Regions from separate parts of the Streptomyces sp. NBC_01471 genome, predicted to be linked through region 1. Evidence: riboswitches for the same ligand, from Rfam matches in the RefSeq annotation. Region 1 holds a riboswitch; the other holds the start of a gene.
The links. Region 1 has a riboswitch for glycine ahead of gcvT (glycine cleavage system aminomethyltransferase GcvT). Riboswitches for the same ligand answer to the same signal wherever they lie in the genome.

Region 1 (7,367 bases):
CCACGTCGCGAACTCGACCCCGACGAAGAGGACCGGGTCGCCGCCCTCGATGGAGGCGAGGGCCCGGCGCGCCGAGCGGACCACGCCGGACTCCTCGAACTCGCCGGCGGCGGCGGACAGGAAGTCGACCGGCTCCTCCTGCCAGTCCGGCTCGAAGAGCCGCACCCGGCCGCCGGTCGCGGGCCCGTCGAGGGAGGTCCGGCCGCTCCGGCACAGTTCGGCCACGGCGGGCGGCGGCAGCGGCATGCCGATCGCACCGCCCGGGTTCACCGCGACGCCCAGCTGCGGCGGCAGCCCCCGGGCGAACTCGACCGCCGGGGCCACCGCGAAGGAGTAGTGCGAGCCGACGCACTGGAGGAACTGCGCCTCGGAGCTGAAGACGGGGACATAGGCCCCGCCCTCGATCTCCACGGTGGGCAGGTCGAGCGAACCGCTCTCCTGCCCACCGCCGTTGGGCAGCGGGACCCAGAGGTTGCTGCGCCCCAGCACCTCGATCAGCCGGCCGCCCGCGGCGGGGTTCCCGACCGAAGCGGTCAGAACCTCTTCGAGCTCATTTCCCGGCCATGCCATGTCCACCGAGGTATCCCCTTCTCACCTGTTCACCTGCCGACCGACCCTAACGGCCTCCCCCACGATAGAGAGGGGGGCCCGGTCGGACCGCCGCCCCGAACCCGATCAGGCGCAGTACGGCCGCCGCGTCGCGGTCGAGCAGCACGACCGAACCGCACCCCTCGGGCAGCCGCGCCCGCTCGGCGTCCCGGACCAGCCCGGCGACCGCCCTGCGGTGCCGGGCGAAGGCGTACGCGGAGACCTTCCGGCCGCGCTCCGCCTGACCGGCCAGCGCCACTCCGGGTGCCACGTCGAGCAGCAGCAGATGCAGGGCCCTGCGGCGGCGCCGTGCCGCACGGGCCAGCAGGGCCCGCACCCAGGGGTGCGTACCGCAGTCGTGCACGACGACACCGGCGCCCGAGCGCAGAGTGCGCCACAGCCTGCCGTAGTGGGCGGCCCGCACCAGCGGGCGGTAGCTCCAGTACGGCAGGCAACGGGGCATCCGGCGCTCCCAGCGGTCCCGGGTGTCCTGCGAGTCGATCCCGTGCGCCCCGGCGGCCCTGCGTAAGAGCGTGGACTTGCCGCTGCCCGGCAGGCCGGACAGGACCACCACGTCCCCGGCGGCGAACACCAGGCGGTGCGGGCTGCGGCCCGCCCGCCGGCGCAGGTCCCGTACCTCGGGCGGCCCGCGCCGGGCCGTCTTCCGGCCGGGCCGTACCGTCCGTTCGGGCCACACCGTCCCCCCGGGCGGGACGGGCACCCCCGGCCCGCCGGATGCCGTGTCCGGCGCCGCGTCCGCCGCCGGATCCGTACGCCACTCCTGCCCCACCATGGCCGCTCCCCCTGTCGGGCCACCCGCACTGCCTGCGTCTTTCTGCATACCCCCGCTGAGGAAGTGTAAAGAAAGAGTAATGCGACACCAGTGAGGCGCCGCCCGCCCGGCATGCGATGATGTGCGCGCCAACTCCATACAGGCCGTTCGAATCCGCGCGGGAGAGTCCCCGGCCACTGGCCGGGGCGCCGAAGGAGCAAGTCCCTCCCTTGTAATCTCTCAGGCCCCGTACCGCGCGGACGAGGCAGATCTGAAAAGCGGGCCGCCCTGCGGTCCCACCCAAGGTGCAAGCCGCGCGCTCCCGACAGGCGCCGGCGAACCTCTCAGGTTCCGATGACAGATGGGGAGGATCGTCCTCGTCTGTCATGCCCCGGGAGTACCGCATATGAGCCCCACGCCCCGTCTCACAGCACTCGACGCCCTGCACCGGTCACTGGGCGCGACCATGACCGACTTCGCGGGCTGGGACATGCCGCTGCGCTACGGCAGTGAGCGCGACGAGCACAACGCCGTACGGACGCACGCCGGCCTCTTCGACCTCTCCCACATGGGCGAGATCACCGTCAGCGGTCCGCAGGCCGTGCGGCTGCTCGACTACGCGCTGGTCGGGAACATCGGCACCGTCGGCAACGGCCGTGCCCGCTACACCATGATCTGCCAGGAGGACGGCGGGATCCTGGACGACCTGATCGTGTACCGGCTCAGCGAGCAGGAGTACATGGTCGTCGCCAACGCCGGCAACGCGCAGGTGGTCCTGGACGCCCTGACCGCCCGCGCGGGCGGCTTCGACGCCGTCGTACGGGACGACCGCGACGCGTACGCCCTGCTGGCCGTACAGGGCCCGGAATCCTCCGGCATCCTGAAATCGCTCACGGACGCCGACCTGGACGGGCTGAAGTACTACGCGGGCCTGCCCGGCACCGTCGCCGGTGTCCAGGCGCTCATCGCCAGGACCGGCTACACGGGCGAGGACGGGTTCGAGCTGTTCGTCGCCCCCTCCGACGCCGAGAAGGTCTGGCAGGCGCTGACGGAGGCGGGCACGCCGGCCGGCCTGGTGCCCTGTGGCCTCTCCTGCCGCGACACACTGCGCCTGGAGGCGGGCATGCCGCTCTACGGTCATGAGCTGACCACGGCGCTGACCCCCTTCGACGCCGGTCTCGGCCGGGTCGTCAAGTTCGAGAAGGAGGGCGACTTCGTCGGGCGTACGTCCCTGGAGGCCGCCGCCGAGCGCGCCGCCGCGGCCCCGCCGCGCAAGCTGGTCGGCCTGATCGCCGAGGGCCGCCGGGTCCCCCGCGCGGGCTACCAGGTCGTCGCGGACGGCCAGGTCGTCGGCGAGGTCACGTCGGGCGCCCCTTCGCCGACCCTGGGCAGGCCGATCGCCATCGCGTACGTCGACGCGGCCCACGCCGAGCCCGGCACGTCCGGGGTGGGCGTGGACATCCGCGGTACGCATGAGCCGTACGAGGTCGTGGCCCTCCCCTTCTACAAGCGCCAGAAGTGACCCACACCATCTCAGCCCGTAAGACCACTGTTCACCAGCACTCCCCCGCATCCAGGAGAATCAGGTCATGAGCAACCCCCAGCAGCTGCGTTACAGCAAGGAGCACGAGTGGCTGTCGGTCGCCGAGGACGGCGTCTCGACGGTCGGCATCACGGAGTTCGCGGCCAACGCGCTCGGTGACGTCGTCTTCGCCCAGCTCCCTGAGGTCGGTGACACGGTCACCGCGGGTGAGACCTGCGGCGAGCTGGAGTCGACCAAGTCGGTCAGCGATCTGTACGCCCCGGTCTCCGGTGAGATCACCGCGGTCAACCAGGACGTCGTCGACGACCCGTCGCTGGTGAACACCGCCCCGTACGAGGGTGGTTGGCTGTTCAAGGTGAGCGTCACCGGCGAGCCGGACGACCTGCTCTCCGCCGACGAGTACGCCGCTTTCTCCGCCGGCAACTAGGGACTAGGGACTATTGATGTCACTTCTTGATTCCTCCCTCCACGAGCTCGACCCGGACGTCGCCGCCGCTGTCGACGCCGAGCTGGTCCGCCAGCAGTCCACCCTCGAAATGATCGCCTCGGAGAACTTCGCTCCGGTCGCGGTCATGGAGGCCCAGGGCTCCGTCCTCACCAACAAGTACGCCGAGGGCTACCCGGGCCGCCGCTACTACGGCGGCTGCGAACACGTCGACGTCATCGAGACGATCGCGATCGACCGCGTCAAGGCGCTCTTCGGCGCCGAGCACGCGAACGTCCAGCCCCACTCGGGCGCCCAGGCGAACGCTGCCGCGATGTTCGCGCTGCTCAAGCCCGGCGACACGATCATGGGTCTGAACCTCGCCCACGGCGGGCACCTGACCCACGGGATGAAGATCAACTTCTCCGGCAAGCTCTACAACGTGGTCGCGTACCACGTCGACGAGGAGACCGGCGAGGTCGACATGGCCGAGGTCGCCCGCCTCGCCAAGGAGTCCCAGCCGAAGCTGATCGTGGCCGGCTGGTCCGCCTACCCGCGCCAGCTGGACTTCGCCGCTTTCCGGCGGATCGCCGACGAGGTCGGCGCGTACCTGATGGTCGACATGGCGCACTTCGCGGGCCTGGTGGCCGCGGGGCTGCACCCCTCGCCCGTCCCGCACGCGCACGTCGTCACCACGACCACGCACAAGACGCTGGGCGGCCCGCGCGGTGGCGTGATCCTCTCCACCGCCGAGCTGGCGAAGAAGATCAACTCCGCGGTCTTCCCCGGTCAGCAGGGCGGCCCGCTGGAGCACGTGATCGCGGCCAAGGCGGTCTCCTTCAAGGTCGCGGCGACGGACGAGTTCAAGGAGCGCCAGCAGCGCACCCTGGACGGCGCCCGCATCCTGGCCGAGCGTCTGGTACAGGCCGATGTCACCGAGCACGGTGTCTCGGTCCTCTCCGGCGGCACCGACGTGCACCTGGTCCTGGTGGATCTGCGCAACTCGGAGCTGGACGGCCAGCAGGCCGAGGACCGTCTCCACGAGATCGGCATCACGGTCAACCGCAACGCCGTCCCGAACGACCCCCGCCCGCCGATGGTCACGTCGGGGCTGCGGATCGGTACGCCGGCGCTGGCCACCCGCGGTCTCCAGGCCGAGGACTTCTCCGAGGTCGCGGACATCATCGCGGCCGCGCTGAAGCCGGCCTACGACCGGGAGGCGCTGGCCGCCCGGGTCTCCGCACTGGCTGAGAAGTTCCCGCTCTACCCCGGGCTGAAGTAGGACCGTTTCGGTCCTGATCAGTACGGTTTTGTACGAACCACGGGGCACCCCGCACACTGGACAGTGAGCGGGGTGCCCCGCACCACGTAGGCGCCGCGCTCGCTGCTGTACCGCGCCACCTCTGCACCACCCCGGCAGACAACGGCGTCTACCCACACCAAGGAGTCCTCCCGTGGCCATATCGGTCTTCGACCTCTTCTCGGTCGGCATCGGCCCCTCCAGCTCCCACACGGTGGGCCCCATGCGGGCCGCCCGGATGTTCGCCGCCCGCCTGAAGAACGAGGGCCTGCTGGCCCACACCGGCTCGGTCCGCGCCGAGCTCTTCGGCTCGCTGGGCGCGACGGGCCACGGACACGGCACCCCCAAGGCGGTGCTCCTCGGCCTGGAGGGCGAGTCCCCCCGCACGGTCGACGTCGAGCACGCCGACGCGCGCATCGAGCAGATCCGCACCAGTGGCCGCATCAACCTCCTCGGTGCGCACGAGATCGCCTTCGACTACGACACGGACCTGGTCCTGCACCGGCGCAAGGCCCTGCCGTACCACGCGAACGGGATGACGGTCTTCGCGTACGACACCGAGGGCGCCCCGCTCCTGGAGAAGACGTACTACTCGGTGGGCGGCGGTTTCGTGGTGGACGAGGACGCCGTCGGCGAGGACCGCATCGTCCTCGACGACACCGTCCTGAAGCACCCCTTCCGCACGGGCGACGAGCTGCTGCGGCTGACCCGGGAGACGGGTCTGTCCATCTCGGCGCTGATGCTGGAGAACGAGAAGGCCTGGCGCACCGAGGCGGAAATCCGGGCAGGGCTGCTGGACATCTGGGGCGTCATGCAGTCGTGTGTCGCCCGCGGCATGTCCCGTGAGGGCATCCTCCCCGGCGGCCTCAAGGTCCGCCGCCGCGCGGCCAATTCGGCCCGCCAGCTGCGCGCCGAGGGCGAGCCGCTCGCCCGCGCCATGGAGTGGATCACGCTCTACGCGATGGCCGTGAACGAGGAGAACGCGGCGGGCGGCCGTGTCGTCACCGCCCCGACGAACGGCGCGGCCGGCATCATCCCCGCCGTTCTGCACTACTACATGAACTTCATCCCCGGAGCCGACGAGGACGGCATCGTCCGTTTCCTGCTCTCCGCCGGTGCCATCGGCATGCTCTTCAAGGAGAACGCCTCGATCTCCGGCGCCGAGGTCGGCTGCCAGGGCGAGGTCGGCTCCGCCTGCTCCATGGCGGCGGGCGCGCTGGCCGAGGTCCTGGGCGGCTCTCCCGAGAAGGTGGAGAACGCGGCGGAGATCGGCATGGAACACAACCTCGGCCTGACCTGCGACCCGGTCGGCGGACTCGTCCAGATCCCGTGCATCGAGCGGAACGGCATGGCGGCGGTCAAGGCGGTCACGGCGGCCAAGATGGCGATGCGCGGAGACGGCAGCCACAAGGTCTCCCTGGACAAGGTCATCAAGACGATGAAGGAGACCGGCGCCGACATGTCGGTCAAGTACAAGGAGACGGCGCGGGGCGGGCTCGCGGTGAACATCATCGAGTGCTGAGGGTCAGCCCCTGGTCAGGGGCTTCTCGGCTTTCCTCCGCACCGGGGACCTCACCTGCCGCGACACCGGCCGAGGGGGACGGCAGGCCGCCCAGAGCAAGCCGAAGTGTCAGGCGTCAGACTCGTTCGAGGGCGCGGGTATCGCCCGGAACACCCAGGTCCGGTAGGACCAGAATCTGAAGAGTGTGGCGATTCCGATGCCGATGAATTTGAAGACGTTGCTCTGGAGCGGGCTGTCCCATCCGAAGCCATAGGTCGCCAGATAGAGAACACCGTTCTCTATCACCAGGCCAATGGCGCTGAACAGCAGAAAGAGACCCATCTCGCGGGTGCAGCCACTTTTGTCCCGTTCCCGGTAGGCGAAGTAACGGAATCCTATGTAATTGAAGACGATCGAAACGACGGTGGCGAGCACACTCGCGCTCACCACCGGTATCGAGGTGGTGTGGCGCAGGAGGTTGAACACAAGGAGGTTGACCGCTACACCAGACACGCCGACAGCAGCGAATTTCGCGACCTCCCGCGCCTTCGGAGGCGGCGATGTGACTCGTACCGCTTGCTCGCCTCGTACAGCCATGGGCGCAGTTCCTTCGGAGGGGCGTGGCAGCAGCGTCAATGCCGCCGGGGTGGAGAACCGCCTTGGGTCCACGCGTCCGGCCGTCACCGCCGTCGTCCCATCGATCAGACCGTCGGAGCGAGTCGGAGGAGCCGCGCGATGCTGCGGCGGCGGTTTGCGGCCGCGATGCGGTGGCGCTCCCCCGTGGGGTGCCGCGCCGTACCGTCCCCTCCAGGCTCCCACTGGGAGCCTGCCTGTCAAGGCGATCAAGAAGTGACGGGAACGGGGCAGCCGCCGGGCACATGGTTCCGGCTTCCCGGGGGGTGTCCCCCTCCTGCCGATCCACCGGTGCGCCGGATGTTCTCCGGGCGGGCGGGTCGGCGATCGTCGTTCCCCGGTACGGTCCTGTCGATCGCGAATGGGCGGTGCCGGGCGTGTACCGCACCGCCGACGGCATCGACCTCACCGTCCGGCCCACGGGGTCGCTGCGGGAGGCCGTCCTCACCCCGGACCTGCGCGCCGAACTCCAGGAGAGCCTGCTCCACTAGAGAATCGTCCCCCACAGGTTCAGCCCGTACGTTCATCACTTACCGTCCGTCGGGTGGTGCCCGAGTGTCCGTGTCGAGGTTGGACGCAGCGGGGCAGGTTCACCGGTCGGGGCGG
Region 2 (7,367 bases), 5.0 Mb from region 1:
GCACCATCCGGAGCAGGGCTGGAGTCTGCTGTGCAACGGCGTTCTCATCTTCGAGGACACCGGTGAACTGCTGCCCGACGGCCGGATCATCGCGCCGCACCGCCCGGTGGGTTCGGGACTGGCGACCGCGGCCTGATCCCCTGCTCCATCCCGGAAAACAGAACAGAACTGGCAGAGACGACGAAGGGCCGGCCCGGGTGACATCCCCGAACCGGCCCTCCCGCATGTCCGTCAGCTGTCGTACGCGTCCAGCGGCGGGCAGGAGCAGACCAGGTTGCGGTCGCCGAAGGCCCCGTCGATCCGGCGCACCGGCGGCCAGTACTTGTCGGCCGGCGAGACACCGGCCGGGAAGACGGCCTCCTCGCGGGTGTACGCGTGGGTCCACTCACCGCCCAGCGCCGCCGCGGTGTGCGGGGCGTTGCGCAGCGGGTTGTCGTCCGCCGCCCACTCGCCCGACGCGACCTTCTCGATCTCGGCGCGGATCGCGATCATCGTGTCACAGAACCGGTCGAGCTCCGCCAGGTCCTCGCTCTCGGTGGGCTCGATCATCAGCGTTCCGGCCACCGGGAACGACATCGTCGGCGCGTGGAAGCCGTAGTCGATGAGGCGCTTGGCGATGTCGTCGACACTCACACCCGTCGCCTTCGACAGCGGCCGCAGATCGACGATGCACTCGTGCGCGACCAGCCCCTGGGGGCCCGTGTACAGCACCGGATAGTGCGGTTCGAGACGCTTGGCGATGTAGTTGGCGGCCAGCACCGCGACCTGCGTCGCCCGCTTGAGCCCCTCACCACCCATGAGACGTACGTACGCCCAGGAGATCGGCAGGATGCCGGCCGAGCCCCACGGTGCGGCCGAGACCGGACCGACGCCCGTCGCGGGACCGGCGGTCGGCTGGAGCGGGTGGTTGGGCAGGTACGGCGCCAGGTGGGCCCGTACGCCGACGGGGCCGACACCGGGGCCGCCGCCGCCGTGCGGGATGCAGAAGGTCTTGTGCAGATTGAGGTGCGAGACGTCCGAGCCGAACTTGCCGGGCTTGGCGAGCCCGACCAGCGCGTTCAGGTTGGCCCCGTCGACGTACACCTGGCCGCCCGCGTCGTGCACGGCGGCGCAGATGTCGGTGATGTGCTCCTCGAAGACACCGTGGGTCGACGGATAGGTGACCATCAGCACGGACAGCTCGTCGCGGTACTGCTCGATCTTGGCGTTCAGGTCCTCGACGTCGACGTCGCCGTCCTCGCGGGTCTTCACGACGACGACCTTCATACCGGCCATCACGGCGCTGGCGGCGTTGGTGCCGTGCGCCGACGACGGGATGAGGCAGACGGTACGCGCGGTGTCCCCGTTGGCGCGGTGGTAGGCCCGCACGGCCAGCAGACCGGCCAGCTCGCCCTGCGAGCCCGCGTTGGGCTGGAGCGAGACCTTGTCGTAGCCGGTGACCTCGGCGAGCTGTTCCTCCAGCTCGTGGATGAGCGTCAGATAGCCCTGCGCCTGCTCGACCGGGGCGAAGGGGTGCATCGCACCGAACTCGGGCCAGGTGACCGGCTCCATCTCGGTGGTGGCGTTGAGCTTCATGGTGCAGGAGCCGAGCGGGATCATGCCGCGGTCCAGCGCGTAGTCGCGGTCGGCGAGCTTGCGCAGGTAGCGCAGCATCGCCGTCTCGGAGCGGTGCTGGTGGAAGACCGGGTGGGTGAGGACGGTGTCCTGGCGCAGCAGCCCGGCGGGCAGCGCGTCGGCGGTCCGCTCGTCGAGCGCCTCGATGTCGCCCGCGGCGCCGAAGGCGGCCCAGACGGCGGCGAGCTGGGTGCGCGTGGTGGTCTCGTCGCAGGAGACGGAGATCAGGTCGGCGTCGACCTGGTGCAGGTTGACCCCGCCCGCGCGGGCGGCGGCGGCGACCTCGGCGGCCCTGCCGCCGGTCCGTACGGTGAGGGTGTCGAAGTAGTCGCCGTGCACGACGTCGACGCCCGCGGCCCGCAGCCCCTCGGCGAGGATGGCCGCGTACCGGTGGGTGCGCCGGGCGATCTCCCGCAGACCGTCCGGGCCGTGGTAGACCGCGTACATCCCGGCCATCACGGCGAGGAGCACCTGCGCGGTGCAGATGTTGCTGGTGGCCTTCTCGCGGCGGATGTGCTGCTCACGGGTCTGGAGGGCCAGCCGGTAGGCCTTGTTGCCGTCGGCGTCGACGGAGACACCGACGAGCCGCCCCGGCAGGCTGCGCGCGAACTTCTCGCGTACGGCCATGAACCCGGCGTGCGGACCGCCGAAGCCCATCGGGACGCCGAACCGCTGGGTCGTACCGACCGCGATGTCGGCGCCCAGCTCCCCGGGCGAGGTGAGCAGGGTCAGCGCCAGCAGATCGGCGGCGACGGTGACGACGGCGCCCAGCTCGTGCGCCTGCTCGATGACGGGGGCGATGTCGCGGACACGGCCGGAGGCGCCCGGGTACTGGAGCAGTACGCCGAAGACGCCGCGCTCGGCCACCGCGGCGGGGATGCCGTCTCCGAGGTCGGCGACGACGACCTCGACACCGGCCGGCTCGGCCCGAGTCCGGATCACTGCGACGGTCTGCGGCAGGGCGTCGGCGTCGACCAGGAAGACACCGTTCTTGACCTTGCCGACGCGGCGCGCGAGGGACATCGCCTCGGCCGCGGCGGTGCCTTCGTCCAGCAGCGAGGCGCCCGAGGTGGGCAGGCCCGTCAGGTCGGCGACAACGGTCTGGAAGTTCAGCAGCGCCTCCAGGCGCCCCTGCGAGATCTCCGGCTGGTAGGGCGTGTACGCCGTGTACCAGGCGGGGTTCTCCATGACGTTGCGCAGGATGACCGGCGGGGTGAACGTGCCGTAGTAGCCGAGGCCGATCATCGGGGCGAGGACCTGGTTGCGGTCGGCCAGGGAACGCAGCTCGGCGAGGACCTCGGCCTCGGTCCGCGCGTCCGGGAGGTTCAGCGCCTCGGCGCTCTTGATGACCTCGGGCACGGCGGCCGAGGTGAGCTCCGAGAGCGATCCGTAGCCGACCTGGGCGAGCATCTTGGCCTGGGCCTCTGCGTCGGGCCCGATATGGCGCTGCTCGAAGGGGATGCCACGCTCCAGCTGGGAGAGCGGAATGCGGTGGGCAGTCATGGCGGAGGCCTCCTGGTCGTTACGACCTGCGAGGGGTACCACGGCACGGGTACCCGGACGGCCTCCCCCTCTGTCATCTCAACCTGAGAGTTTCACGGGCCCGTCGCTCGACGTGCCCGCTTTCACCGTCGGTGAGGTAGGGATCCGGACGTGCCCGCCCGACGCCCGCCCTGCTTTCCAGAGTGACCTCGTCCGCGCGGTACGTGTGCCTGAGAGATTCCGGGGAGGATTTGCTCCTTCGGCGCCCACGGACAAAGCGTCCGAAGGGCTCTCCCGCGCGGGGTCAGCAGCCACTGGTCAGCCTACCAGCGAGCCACTTCGCACGGTGTTCGAGTGGCCGATACCACGGATCTGGACTTCCCTGAGGGGGAGACCTTCGCAGGGGGCGGGGTACATCGTGATCCGTTGCGATCAGTTGGAGGGACCGTGCAGACCGACATAGATCCGCGCAGCCTGATCGGACGCAAGGCGTTCGACCGCAGTGGCCTCAAAATAGGCACCGTGGACGAGGTCTACCTCGACGACGCCACCGGAGTGCCCGAGTGGGCCGCGGTCCGCACCGGGCTGTTCAGCCGGGACGCGTTCGTCCCCCTGAAGCCGAGCGAACTCGTCAGGGAAACCCTGCGGGTGCCCTTCGACCGCACCCTGATCAAGGAAGCACCGGACTTCGGTGTCGGCCGCCATCTCTCGCCCGAGCAGGAGCTCCAGCTCTACCACCACTACGGGCTCGGTATCTCCGCCCCCACGCCGCCGCCCCCCGACCGGGACTTCGGCCGGCTCGCGGGCGAAGAGGAACGCACCTGACCCTCCGGATCCGCCCCCGGCGGTGCTGTCTCCTCAGGACCCTCCGGATTTCCGGGCTTCTCGCCGGTGTCCGCTTCCCTCCCCCCTGGCGTCCCGTCCGGTCCGTCCGGATCCGGATCGGCCGGGGCAGCCCGGACCAGCGGCAGCGGATCCGACGGCCTGAGGGCGGGATCATCGACCCCGAAGGTCCGCACCCGGCCGGGCCCGGTCGCGTACGGGTCCTCGAAGCGCACCGTCACCCGGCCGACGCCGCTGCCCTGCACCCATCCCGCGCCGTACTCGTCGTGGTGCACGTCGTGCCCGGCGAGCCAGCGGCGCCCGGTGCCGGCCGGCGGCTCGTCCGGAGACGGCGCCGGCGCCGCCGCGGGCCCGGACGGCGCCTCGTCCACCGTGGACTCCCGCACGGCGGCCCGCTCCGTGGCCGCCTGCGCGAACAGGTCCTCCTGGGTGAAGTCCGCGAGGCCGGTGACGCCCACCCCGAGCAGCCTCACCCCGCCCGTGGTGTCCACGCTCTCCAGCAGCCGCCCCGCGGCCTCCCGTACGACCTCAGGGTCGTCCGTGGGCCCCCGGAGCGTCTCGGACCGGGTCAGCGTCGAGAAGTCGTACCGCCGGACCTTCAGCACCACCGTCCGCCCGGACCGCCCGGCGGCCCGCAACCGCTCCACGCACCGGCCTGCCAGCCGCACCACCTCCGCCCGCACCCGCACCCGGTCGTGCAGGTCCACATCGAAGGTGTCCTCCACCGAGACCGATTTGGTGTCCCGCTCGGACACCACAGGGCGGTCGTCGTGGCCGAGCGCCATCCGGTACAGCGAGGCGCCGTGCGCCTTGCCCAGCAGCCGGACGAGCTCGTCCTCACCGGCTTCGGCCAGATGGGACACGGTGGTCATCCCGGCCCTGCGCAGATGCTCACCGGTCGCCGGACCCACGCCCGGCAGGATCCGTACGGACAGGGGCGCCAGCAGCTCGCGCTCGGTGCCCGGCTGTATCAGGACCAGACCGTCGGGCTTGGCCCGCTCCGACCCGATCTTCGCCAGCATCTTGGAGCCGGCGAGACCCACCGACCCGCTGAGCCCCGTCACCGCCAGGATGTCCCGGCGCAGCTGCTCACCGGCGCGCCGGGCCGATCGCGTGCCGTCGGCGACCCCGCCAGCCTCCAGGTCCACGAAGGCCTCGTCCAGACTCAGCGGCTCGACCAGCGGCGAGAGACGGCCGAGCAGCTCCATGACCTGGATGCTCACCTCTCGGTAGAGCGCGAAGCGCGGCACCAGGTAGGCGGCGTTCGGACAGAGCCTGCGGGCCTGCGCCATCGGCATCGCCGAATGCACCCCGAACCGCCTGGCCTCGTACGAGGCCGTCGACACGACTCCGCGCGGTCCCAGTCCGCCGACCACCACCGGCTTTCCGCGCAGGCTCGGCTTCGCCGCCTGTTCCGCGGCGGCGAAGAAGGCATCCATGTCCAGATGCAGGATGGTGGGCGCGGCTCTCACACCACCGATGCTGCCTCACGGCACTGACAATCGGGCCCCCGCAGCGCGGAGGCCCGTCAGACGGCGCGGTTGCGGCGCCGGGCCAGCTCGTCGGACGGGTTGTGGCCGATCAGGGTCTCGCCGGTGTCGACCCGCTCGCCGTGCAGCTGCGAGAGGGCGCTCTCCACGTCCCGCCACACGACTCCGACGGCGATCCCGAAGATTCCCTGGCCCCCCTGCAGAAGGCCGACCACCTCGTCCGGCGAGGTGCACTCGTACACCGTCGCGCCATCGCTCATCAGCGTCATCCGGTCGAGATCGCGGGGGCCCCGGTCTCTGAGGTGGTGGACCGCCGTACGGATGTTCTGGAGTGCCACACCGGTGTCCAGGAACCGCTTCACGATCTTGAGGACGACCACGTCCCGGAAGCTGTAGAGACGCTGGGTGCCCGACCCCTGGGCGGGCCGCACGCTCGGCTCGACCAGTCCCGTACGCGCCCAGTAGTCGAGCTGCCGGTAGGTGATACCGGCCGCCGCGCAGGCGGTCGGCCCCCGGTAGCCGACGGTGTCGGTCGTCGGTTCGGCCGTTGAGCCGTGAAGCGGATACGGCACTCCGACCCCCGGACCCAGTCCGGGGAGATCCCCTGCCACATCTTCGCCGGTGCTTCTCACGCCGACCTCCGTCCTTGAACTGCCCACTCGACGGTAGGCAGTCACTTGAGGTGCGTCAACGATCGCCACACTCGGCACGCCGAGTGATAATCACCCTAAGAGGGGTTTCGTGTGCCCCTCTTCCGGGAACGGCTTGCCGGATGCGCTGACGACCCGAGCGGAGCGTCACTGGCTGTTGGTCCCGAAGTCCTCCGGAGAGATCTGGTCGAGGAACTCGCGGAACTTCTCCACCTCGTCCTCCTGCTCGTCCGGGATGGCGATTCCCGCATCGTCCAGCACCCCGTCACTGCCGTAGATCGGCGTCCCGGTGCGCAGGGCGAGCGCTATGGCGTCGGAGGGCCTCGCACTCACCTCGACCCCGCTCGCGAAGACCAGCTCCGCGAAGAAGACCCCGTCACGCAGGTCGGTGATGCGTACTTCCGTGAGCTCCTGGCCGACCGCTTCGAGGACATCCTTGAAGAGGTCGTGGGTCAGCGGCCTTGCTGGAGCCATGCCCTGCTGGGCGAAGGCGATTGCAGTCGCTTCACCAGGGCCGATCCAGATAGGGAGATACCGGTCGCCTCCCACTTCACGCAGGAGCACGATCGGTTGGTTGGAGGGCATTTCCACCCGGACACCCACAACGTCGAGCTCGTTCACACAGCAACCCTAGGACGTGCCCGGCAGGTTTGGGTAGTCGGGGCACCCTCATGATCAGTACAACCGCACCCGGAGCGAGGTCTGCACGAGGGCCGCGTGCAGCCGTACGGTCAGTGCTGCCAGGTCCTTCGTGGTGGTTTCCGCATCGGCTCTGGTCTGCGGATTGCGATTCAGCCGAAGGGGGGCGACGACCTGCTCGATCAGCCCGGACTCACGATCCGCAGCCGCTTTCATGGCACGCAGATGCCGCGGTTCCAGACCGAACCGGCCCAGATCCGCCACGATCCCCGCCACGTTCACGGCCTCCGCGTCGTACCCGCCCTCCGGGAGCGGTGACAGCAGGCCGTACGACTCCCACTCCGCGAGCTCGTCCGCGCTGATCCCGGCGGCCGCGAGCAGCTCGTCCCGGCCCACGCGGGACGCCGTGGGCTCACCTGCGCCGCCGTCCGGCGCTCCGTCCGCGGGCTCGCGGACGGCACCGGGCGCCGGGAGCTGGATCTGCTCACCGCGGCCCAGTGCGTCGAGGTGGTCCCTGATGACCTTCAGCGGCAGATAGTGGTCGCGCTGCATCCTCAGGACCTGAGCCAGCCGCTCGACGTCCGCGGTACCGAACTTCCGGTACCCGGACGACGTGCGCTGCGGCTCGACCAGCCCTTCGGCCTCCAGA

Region 2: linked by a shared signal. The riboswitch ahead of gcvP (aminomethyl-transferring glycine dehydrogenase) and the one ahead of gcvT (glycine cleavage system aminomethyltransferase GcvT) in region 1 are both predicted to bind glycine.

What each region holds. Positions count from the first base shown of each region.
Region 1 is NZ_CP109450.1:1,995,612-2,002,978, forward strand. It holds gene OG285_RS08770 (enhanced serine sensitivity protein SseB) at 1-570, opposite strand, end outside; gene OG285_RS08775 (AAA family ATPase) at 617-1,381, opposite strand; glycine riboswitch at 1,530-1,625, shown strand; gene gcvT (glycine cleavage system aminomethyltransferase GcvT) at 1,767-2,882, shown strand; gene gcvH (glycine cleavage system protein GcvH) at 2,950-3,330, shown strand; gene glyA (serine hydroxymethyltransferase) at 3,347-4,609, shown strand; gene OG285_RS08795 (L-serine ammonia-lyase) at 4,782-6,149, shown strand; gene OG285_RS08800 (GtrA family protein) at 6,258-6,725, opposite strand; gene OG285_RS08805 (alpha/beta hydrolase) at 7,288-7,367, opposite strand, start outside.
Region 2 is NZ_CP109450.1:6,947,256-6,954,622, reverse strand. It holds gene OG285_RS31215 (DUF5999 family protein) at 1-136, shown strand, start outside; gene gcvP (aminomethyl-transferring glycine dehydrogenase) at 232-3,117, opposite strand; glycine riboswitch at 3,305-3,403, opposite strand; gene OG285_RS31205 (PRC-barrel domain-containing protein) at 3,544-3,921, shown strand; gene OG285_RS31200 (DNA polymerase IV) at 3,837-5,411, opposite strand; gene OG285_RS31195 (MerR family transcriptional regulator) at 5,468-6,040, opposite strand; gene OG285_RS31190 (bifunctional nuclease family protein) at 6,227-6,700, opposite strand; gene OG285_RS31185 (MerR family transcriptional regulator) at 6,755-7,367, opposite strand, start outside.